DNA from 3 places in the Enterobacter sp. JBIWA008 genome. Region 1 is predicted to be linked to each of the others. Evidence: predicted binding sites of a transcription regulator. Region 1 holds the regulator's gene; each other region holds the start of a gene.
What was found. The regulator sigma-54, encoded in region 1, starts transcription at its own class of promoters, with help from an activator protein. The targets are predictions, from matches to a motif close to GTTGGCACANNTTTCGCTNT.
Positions count from the first base shown of each region.

Region 2: hycA (formate hydrogenlyase regulator HycA) is a predicted target of sigma-54. The motif match lies at 1,820-1,839, and genes of this name have one in related genera.
Region 3: KGP24_RS06590 (amino acid ABC transporter substrate-binding protein) is a predicted target of sigma-54. The motif match lies at 1,728-1,747, and genes of this name have one in related genera.

Region 1 covers NZ_CP074149.1:4,296,811-4,300,082, reverse strand. Annotated here, with positions in the region: gene ptsN (PTS IIA-like nitrogen regulatory protein PtsN) at 1-373, opposite strand, end outside; gene hpf (ribosome hibernation promoting factor) at 456-743, opposite strand; gene rpoN (RNA polymerase factor sigma-54) at 766-2,199, opposite strand; gene lptB (LPS export ABC transporter ATP-binding protein) at 2,247-2,972, opposite strand; gene lptA (lipopolysaccharide ABC transporter substrate-binding protein LptA) at 2,979-3,272, opposite strand, start outside.
Region 2 covers NZ_CP074149.1:3,801,245-3,804,516, reverse strand. Annotated here, with positions in the region: gene hypD (hydrogenase formation protein HypD) at 1-227, opposite strand, end outside; gene KGP24_RS18385 (HypC/HybG/HupF family hydrogenase formation chaperone) at 230-502, opposite strand; gene hypB (hydrogenase nickel incorporation protein HypB) at 493-1,356, opposite strand; gene hypA (hydrogenase maturation nickel metallochaperone HypA) at 1,360-1,710, opposite strand; gene hycA (formate hydrogenlyase regulator HycA) at 1,922-2,386, shown strand; gene KGP24_RS18365 (4Fe-4S dicluster domain-containing protein) at 2,457-3,065, shown strand; gene hycC (formate hydrogenlyase subunit 3) at 3,062-3,272, shown strand, end outside.
Region 3 covers NZ_CP074149.1:1,351,735-1,355,006, reverse strand. Annotated here, with positions in the region: gene corC (CNNM family magnesium/cobalt transport protein CorC) at 1-121, shown strand, start outside; gene lnt (apolipoprotein N-acyltransferase) at 127-1,665, shown strand; gene KGP24_RS06590 (amino acid ABC transporter substrate-binding protein) at 2,020-2,925, shown strand; gene KGP24_RS06585 (amino acid ABC transporter permease) at 3,081-3,272, shown strand, end outside.

The DNA of each region.
Region 1 (3,272 bases):
ACAGCGTATGCAGATGGGTTTTCGTCTGATCGGCAGGTACCAGCAGCGCGAAGAGGAGATCGACGGGCTGGTTATCAATGGCATCAAAAGCGATGGGTGTTTCAAGCTGCACAAACACACCCACGGCACGCAGGGTATCCTCTTCCAGTTTGCCGTGCGGGATCGCGATGCCGTTGCCGATACCGGTACTGCCCATTTTTTCACGGGTCAGAATCGCTTCGAACACCACCTGCGGCGGCAGACCCAGCTGTTTTGCAGCCAGTTCACTGATGATCTCCAGCGCACGTTTTTTGCTCTGGCAGTGAACCGCACTGCGGGTACATTCCTGGTTAAGGACATTGCTCAGTTGAAGAGCGGAATCGTTGTTCATCATAATTTCACCTAAGCGCTAACTGTACAAATGGCCTGTTGTGTTTCACAACAGGCCTTCCTGCACCCGTTAACTGCCCGGACAATTAGTGTTGTTTCAGTTTATCTTTATGTTTATTGAGCTGTCGTGCAAGCTTATCAATTAAGCCGTCGATAGCCGCGTACATGTCTTGCCCTTCCGCACTGGCATGCAGTTCACCCCCGTTAACATGCAGGGTGGCATCCGAGATATGAGTCACTTTCTCCACTTTCAACACAATATAGACCTGATTGATCCTTTCGAAATACTGCTCGAGTTTTGCAAACTTCGCGTTCACGAAGTCGCGTAAAGCCTCAGTAATTTCGACGTTTTGTCCAGTGATGTTGAGCTGCATAGTGTCTTCCTTATCGGTTGTGTCAGACCAGCTGTTTACGCTGGTTGGACGGCGGAATGGATAAAGACTCTCGATACTTCGCAACAGTACGTCGTGCCACCATAATACCCTGATCGGACAGCATGGTGGTTAACTTACTGTCGCTTAGTGGCTTCGCGGGGTTCTCCGCGGCGATCAACTTCTTCACCAGGGCACGAATGGCCGTTGACGACGCTTCACCGCCGCCCTCGGTATTCACATGGCTGGAGAAAAAATACTTAAGCTCAAAAATACCGCGTGGACTGTGCAGATACTTCTGCGTGGTGACACGGGAAATGGTTGATTCATGCATTTCGACGGCCTGGGCGATATCCGCCAGCACCATCGGTTTCATATACTCTTCGCCCTGCTCAAAGAAAGCCTGCTGCTGTTCGACAATACAGCGGCTGACGCGTAGCAGCGTATCATTTCGGCTCTCCAGACTTTTGATCAGCCATCGCGCTTCCTGAAGATTGCTACGAATATATTGATTGTCGGAGTCGTTACGCGCGCTGGTGCACATGGAGGCATACTGCTGATTGATTTGCAGGCGAGGGATGCTGTCTGAGTTCAGTTCAACGACCCAGCGGTCATTATGTTTTCTGACCAGTACGTCCGGAATGACGTATTCGGGCTCGCTGGTCTGGATCGACTGTCCCGGGCGCGGATCGAGCGACTGGATCAGATTCACCGCTTCTTTCAGCACCTCTTCTTTCAGGCGCGTGACGCGCATCAGGGAGCGGAAATCGTGGTTGGCCAACAGATCCAGATGATCGCTGATGATTAAGCGCGCCTCGTCGAGCCATGGCGTCTCTTTGCTGAATTGAGAAAGCTGGATCAGCAGGCAGTCACGCAGATCTTTTGCGGCCACGCCTATCGGATCGAAACGCTGGATGCGCTTCAGTACGGCTTCAACTTCCTCAAGCTCAATCTCGTCGTCGCCCATGCTTTCCAGAATATCGTCCAGCGTGACGGTCAAATAGCCGGTGTCGTCAACGGCATCGACAATTGACGTGGCAATCGCGCGGTCGGTATCGGAGAAGGGAGTCAGCTCCACCTGCCACATCAGGTAATCCTGCAGCGACTGGGTGGTTTCGCCCTGATAGACCGGTAGCTCATCATCCTGGTAGTCTGCACGCGTACCGGAAGGGGTTCCGGCGGTGTAAATTTCATCCCAGCTTGCATCCAGCGGTAGCTCGTCGGGCATCTCTTTTTGTTCGAGTGCATCCGCGGTGTCGAGCGCTTCTGTATCCTGAGATTGCTGGGTATCTACCTCGTCATGAAGATCGGTTTGTTCCAGCAGGGGGTTGCTGTCCAGCGCCTGCTGGAGCTCCTGCTGAAGTTCTAACGTGGACAGTTGCAACAGGCGAATTGCCTGCTGTAGCTGCGGCGTCATCGCCAGTTGTTGGCTGAGCCTTAATTGCAAACCTTGCTTCATGTTCAGAGCATTTTTCTCCGGTTCGGCGTTACGTTACCTCTACCCTATCAGAGTCGGAAGTCTTCCCCAAGATAGACGCGCTTAACATGATCGTCTTCGAGGATCTGCTGCGGCGTACCGTGGGCGATCAGATTGCCCTGGCTCACAATATACGCGCGTTCACATACGGCCAGCGTTTCACGGACGTTATGGTCGGTGATCAGTACGCCAAGACCGCTGTCACGCAGGTGCTCAATGATACGTTTAATGTCGATAACCGAGATCGGGTCAACGCCAGCAAACGGTTCATCCAGAAGGATAAATTTCGGGTTTGCGGCCAGCGCACGCGCAATCTCAACGCGACGGCGTTCACCCCCGGAGAGTGCCTGACCAAGGCTGTCGCGCAGATGCTCAATGTGGAACTCTTCCATCAGCTCGTTGGCACGATCCTGACGCTGTTCGCTGGTCAGATCGTTACGAATTTGCAGGACCGCCATCAGGTTGTCGTAAACGCTGAGACGACGGAAAATGGAGGCTTCCTGCGGCAGATAGCCGATCCCGCGACGCGCGCGCGCGTGCAGAGGCAGAAGGCTAATATCTTCATCATCAATGATAATGTTGCCGGCATCGCGCGGCACAATGCCAACGACCATGTAGAAGGTGGTGGTTTTACCCGCACCGTTAGGGCCAAGCAGCCCTACAATTTCGCCGGAGTTGACGGTCAGACTGACATCTTCTACGACACGGCGGCCCTTATAGGCCTTAGCGAGATTCTTTGCAGTTAATGTTGCCATAACGAATTAGTTACTCTTCTTCTGTGCCGGGGCCTGGCCTTTGCCTTTGTCCTGCAGCTGCGACGGAACCAGTACGGTCGTGACGCGTTTGCCTTTCTCGCTGGAGGCCTGCATTTTTTGCTCTTTCACCAGATAGGTAATCTGGTCGCCGGTAATGTTGCTATCCAACTGTTCCAGATACGCGTTTCCGGTCAGGATGACCAGGTCCTTCGCCAGCTCATAATGCATGTGCGTGGCGCGGCCTTTCACCGGCTTGCCGTTGTCCTGCATTTGATAGAAGGTCGCCGGATTACCATAGCC
Region 2 (3,272 bases), 500 kb from region 1:
ATCGGCAGCACGCAGACCGGGCAGCCGGGGCCGTGGATAAATTCGATGTTGTCCGGCAGCAGCTGGTCGAGGCCAAATTTGAAGATGGCGTGGGTGTGTCCGCCGCACACCTCCATGATCCGCAGCGGTTTTTCCGCCGTGTATTCCAGCAGCGCCGCGCGCGTTTTCAGATGCCCGATAAGCTGCAGCACCTGCTCGGGCGCGCGGTATTCATCAACGTAACGCATGATTACCGCTCCTCGCCGTACAGCAGCGCGCCCACGTCCGGCTCCACGTCGAACATGTTCTGCAAGGCATCCAGCGTGTCGCGGGCTTCCGCTTCGTTAATCACGCTCATGGCGAACCCCACGTGGACCAGCACCCACTGGCCGAGACGCGAGGCGCCGCTTTCATCGCTGCTGCCCACCAGCGTCAGGTCGACGTCGCGCAGGATACCGCAAACCTCGACCTTGGCCTGATTACCGTCGATGGAGTGAATCTGTCCCGGTACGCCTATGCACATCGTTCGTTCTCCAGCCAGTGCAGCCAGCTGTCCATGCCGTCACCGCGCGTGGCGGAGACCAGCAGGATCTCAATCTCCGGGTTCACCTCGCGGGCCCAGGACAGGCACTTATCCACGTCGAAGTTCAGGTACGGCAGCAGGTCGACTTTGTTGAGCAGCATGAGGGAGGCGGCGGCAAACATATGTGGGTACTTCAGCGGCTTATCTTCGCCTTCGGTCACCGAAAGCACAGCGACTTTATGCCGTTCACCGAGGTCAAAGCTTGCCGGGCAGACCAGGTTGCCGACGTTTTCAATAAACAGGATGCCGTTATCCGCCAGCGGCAGGCGCGGGGCGGCGTCGGCAATCATCTGCGCATCCAGGTGGCAGCCTTTGCCGGTATTAACCTGAATCGCCGGGGTGCCGGTTTCGCGAATGCGCGCCGCGTCGTTAACGGTTTGCTGGTCGCCTTCTATCACCGCGCAGGAGACGCGCCCGTTCAGGCGTTTGAGCGTTTCCGTTAACAGCGTGGTTTTGCCGGAGCCGGGGCTGGATACGAGATTCAGCACCAGCTGTTCGCGCGTGGCAAAGCGGGCGCGGTTGCGGGCGGCGATCTGGTTATTTTTGTCCAGCACGTTGATCTCCACCTCCAGCATCTGGCGCTGGCTGATGCCCGGCGCGTGGGTACCCGCCTCCCCGTGGCCGTAGTGCAGATCGCCCGCAGCGGAGCGTTGCGGGGCGAAGGTGATACCGGTTAAAGCCGCCGCAGGCCGCGGGGCCGGTGAAAAGGGCGCGGAGCGAAACGCGGAATGGGGGTGATGTTCATCCCCTTCTATATACAGGTTGCCTTCGGCGCAACCGCAGGTGCTACACATACTTTACTCCTTCTCGATTTCGAGGCGTTGGATCTGCATGCCGTCGTCCGCCACGATGCGAAGACCGGTGCTCTGACACTGCGGACAGCGCTGAACCTTTGATGACAGCAGGGTGACGTACTGCTGGCACTGCCCGCACCAGCACTCCGCCTGCTGCTCTTCAATATGGAGCTCGCAGCCTTCCGCCAGCGTGCCGCGACACACCAGCTCAAAACAAAAATGCAGGGCACTGGTCTCGACGCAGGAAAACGCCCCGACCTTCAGCCAGACGCCGGTGACGCGTTTCGCATGGTTTTGCACTGCCTGCTGTTCGATAAGTTCCAGAGCCCGCTGGCAGAGGGTGATTTCGTGCATGACGCCTCCTCAATGAATTGCGCCATTGAATGCAATAACGGTGCCAGCTTGATTTTTGTTAAGGCGTGACGATGTCAACGCTGTCGAAATGACACGTCGACACCGCGGCGTTGACAGCGGTTTTGCAATTAAAACCTTTTAAAATCATAAAGATAAAAACTGGCATGGAATCTGCTTAACAGCCGCTATCTCCATTACACGGATACCTTCTATGACTATTTGGGAAATCAGCGAAAAAGCGGATTACATCGCGCAGCGTCATCAGCAGCTGCAGGACCAGTGGCACCTCTACTGCAACTCTCTGGTTCAGGGCATAACCCTCTCGAAAGCGCGTCTTCACCACGCGATGAGCTGCGCGGCGCAGGGCGACATGCGCTTTGTCCTCTTCGGCCATTTCACGATCAACGTTACCCTGGCGGATAACTTCAACAGCCACACCATTGAGTACCATCTCGAGACAAAAGACGGCGAAAAACAGTGTATTGCGAAGGCGCAGCTGATGGCCGACGGCATGGTGGACGGCCACGTCAGCAACCGCGATCGCCAGCAGGTGCTGGAGCACTATCTGGAAAAAATCGCGCCGGTCTATAACGGCCTGTACGCCGCCGTTGAGCACGATCTTCCGGTCAACCTGAAGCAGCTGATGGATGGAAATGCCTCAGCAAACGTGGCCTGACTACTGTGTGTCGAGAAGTGTCGACAAGACAGTTTTTCGTCAAAAATGACTATCACCAGAGGATGACCCGGTGAACCGTTTTGTAATTGCTGACTCGACGGTCTGTATTGGCTGTCGAACCTGTGAGGCGGCGTGCTCGGAAACGCATCGCCTGCATGGGCTGCAGTCCATGCCGCGCCTGCACGTCATGCGTAATGAAAAAGAGTCTGCCCCGCAGCTCTGCCATCACTGTGAAGACGCCCCCTGCGCGGGTGTCTGCCCTGTGAATGCCATCACCCGTGTGGATGGCGCTGTCCAGCTGAACGAAAGCCTGTGCGTAAGCTGCAAGCTGTGCGGCATTGCCTGCCCGTTCGGCGCGATTGAATTTTCCGGCAGCCGCCCGCTGCACATTCCGGCAAACGCCAACTCGCCAAAAGCCCCGCCCGCGCCGCCGGCTCCGGCACGCGTCAGCACGCTGCTGGACTGGGTGCCCGGCATCCGCGCCGTGGCGGTGAAGTGCGACCTGTGCAGCTTCGACGAGGAGGGCCCGGCCTGCGTGCGCACCTGCCCGACTAAGGCATTGATTCTGGTTAACATTCGCGACATCGCCCGTACCAGCAAGCGTAAACGCGAGCTGACCATCAACAGTGATTTTGGCGACCTTTCTCTGCTACAGGCGCTTAACGAGGGGGCGAAATGAACGCGGCGATGATGATTACCAGCGCGGTAGCCTGTTTTGCTGCCGCCGCTGTTCTGGCGCTTATCTTCTCATTCCATAAAACTCTCAGCGGCGCGATCGCCGGGATCGGCGGGGCGGTCGCTAGCCTGATGACGCTGGCGGCAGGTGGCGTTGTCCTGCTCGGCGGACAGTCCGCAGAGACCGTGATGCCGCTGATTCGCCACACCG
Region 3 (3,272 bases), 1.9 Mb from region 1:
CGGTGAGACCGTTGACATCGACGGTTACCAGTTCAAAGTGGCAATGGCCGACAGCCGACGTATTATACAGGTTCACGTCAGAACGCCGGACGACTCACCGGTGCCAAAACTGGAAGATTAATGTAAATGGCATTTGCCCCACTGCTTGAACGCCAGCGCGTCCGTTTGCTGCTGGCGCTGTTACTTGGAGCCAGCGGTACGCTGGCTTTCTCACCTTACGATATCTGGCCCGCGGCCATCCTCTCCCTGATGGGGCTTCAGGGCCTGACCCTGAATCGTCGTCCGGTACAGGCCGCTGCCATCGGTTACTTCTGGGGGCTGGGGCTGTTTGGCTCAGGTATCAACTGGGTCTATGTCAGCATCGCCCAGTTTGGCGGTATGCCTGGCCCGGTAAACGTCTTCCTGGTGGTATTGCTCGCCGCGTATCTCTCGCTCTATACCGGTCTGTTCGCCGGCATCCTTTCTCGCCTGTGGCCAAAAACCACCTGGCTGCGCGTCGCCGTTGCCGCGCCGGCGGTCTGGCAGGTAACCGAGTTCCTGCGCGGCTGGGTACTCACCGGCTTCCCGTGGCTGCAGTTCGGCTACAGTCAGATTGACGGTCCGCTGAAAGGCCTGGCGCCGGTAATGGGCGTTGAGGCCATCAACTTCCTGCTGATGGTGGTGAGCGGACTGCTGGTCCTGGCGCTCGTCTCGCGCGGCTGGAGGCCGCTGGCAGTGGCGCTGGTGCTGTTCGCCCTTCCCTTTCCGCTGCGTTATATCCACTGGTTCACGCCTGAGCCTGAGCGCGCCATGCAGGTTTCCATGGTGCAGGGGAATATTCCGCAGTCTATGAAGTGGGATGAGAAAGAGCTGCTGAATACGCTGAAGATCTACGCCAACGCCACCGAAGAGGTAATGGGTAAATCACAGCTGATTATCTGGCCGGAATCTGCGATCCCCGATCTTGAAATTAACCAGCAGCCGTTCCTCAACATGATGAACGACCTGCTGATGGCGCGCGGCAGCACGCTAATCACCGGGATTGTCGATGCGCGTCTGAATCAGCAGAACCGCTACGACACCTACAACAGCATCATTACGCTCGGGAAAAATAGCGAGTACAGCTACCACTCTACTGACCGGTACAACAAGAACCACCTGGTGCCGTTTGGTGAATTTGTCCCGCTGGAGTCGATTCTGCGTCCGCTGGCACCATTCTTTGACCTGCCGATGTCCTCTTTCAGCCGCGGCCCGTACTTACAGCCTCAGCTGCACGCGCACGGATTTGCCCTGACGGCGGCCATCTGCTACGAAATCATTCTCGGCGAGCAGGTGCGCGATAACTTCCGCCCGGATACTGACTATCTGCTGACCATCTCAAACGATGCCTGGTTTGGTAAGTCAATCGGCCCGTGGCAGCACTTCCAGATGGCACGTATGCGCTCCCTGGAGCTGGCGCGTCCGCTGCTGCGTAGCACCAACAACGGCATCACCGCTGTGATTGGACCGCAGGGTGAAATCCAGGCCATGATCCCGCAGTTCACCCGGGAAGTGCTGACCACAAAAGTCACGCCAACCACGGGGCTGACGCCATACGCCCGTACCGGCAACTGGCCGCTGTGGATAATGACCGTGCTGTTCGGCTTTGGCGCGGTGCTGATGAGCCTGCGTCAGCGACGTAAATAACCTTCCCTTCTGTTGCCGGGTAAGGCGTAGCCGCCACCCGGCAGTTCCCTCAAAATTTCAATTCTGGCACGCCTATTGCTTTGTTTATTCAGGTAAACGCAGTTTGGCTTCATGTGCAACTTAGTCGCACCAGCGTAGATCGCCGGCAGCACCGAAACGGTGCAACGGGAGATATTTGCCTCTGAATGGTGCGGCGCGCTTCGCAAAAATAAACAATAACGCAGCAAAATCTTTACATTAAGCCAGACTAAATGTTAACAAGCTTGCATAACACTGCACTCGCATTGCGCGAGATATAACAACATCACAATGGGTATCAATGCGTCGCTGGCGCTGATAAAAAAGGAGTTGGGTATGCAATTACGTAAACTGGCCACAGCAATGCTGGTTATGGGAATGTCTGCTGGCGTGGTTCACGCTGAAGATGCGCCTGCAGCAGGCAGCACTCTCGACAAGATTGCCAAAAACGGCGTCATCGTGGTCGGCCACCGTGAATCTTCTGTCCCGTTCTCTTACTACGACAACACGCAAAAAGTCGTGGGCTATTCACAGGATTACTCCAACGCTATCGTTGAAGCCGTGAAGAAAAAGCTGAACAAACCTGACCTGCAGGTGAAGCTGATCCCTATCACTTCACAAAACCGTATTCCACTGCTGCAAAACGGCACCTTCGACTTCGAGTGTGGCTCCACCACCAACAACCTCGAGCGTCAAAAACAGGCTGCCTTCTCGGACACCATCTTTGTCGTGGGCACCCGTCTGTTGACGAAGAAAGGCGGTGAGATCAAAGACTTCGCTGACCTGAAAGGCAAAGCGGTTGTTGTGACCTCCGGTACCACTTCAGAAGTGCTGCTGCACAAGCTGAATGACGAGAAGAAAATGGATATGCGCATCATCAGCGCGAAAGACCATGGCGACTCCTTCCGTACCCTGGAAAGCGGTCGTGCCGTCGCGTTTATGATGGATGACGCCCTGCTGGCGGGCGAGCGTGCGAAAGCGAAAAAACCAGACAACTGGGATATCGTCGGTACCGCGCAGTCGAAAGAAGCCTATGGCTGTATGCTGCGTAAAGACGATCCACAGTTCAAAAAGCTGATCGATGACACCATCGCTCAGGTACAGACCTCCGGCGAAGCGGAAAAATGGTTCGACAAGTGGTTCAAGAACCCGATTCCACCAAAAAACCTGAACATGAATTTTGAACTGTCTGACGACATGAAAGCGCTGTTCAAATCTCCAAATGACAAGGCTCTTAACTAATTAGAACTACAGGGGCGGGATCTCCTGCCCTCTCGATTGTCGGGAAGCATGGACAGACTACACGTTGAGTGGTCGTTCCCCACTCAGCGCTAAAAATGAGCTTCTCACCAATCTTCGAGGGTAGCGCTGCTACCCTTTTTTTTCTGGAGTTTATTATGTCAATAGACTGGAACTGGGGCATATTTCTGCAACAAGCCCCGTTCGGCAACACCACCTATCTTGGCTGGCTGTGGAGCGGCTTTCAGGTTACCGTGGCATTATCGATAACGGCGTGGATTATCGCGTTTCTTGTCGGTTCTTTGTTCGGTATTCTGCGCACCGTTCCTAACCGTTTTCTTTCAACACTC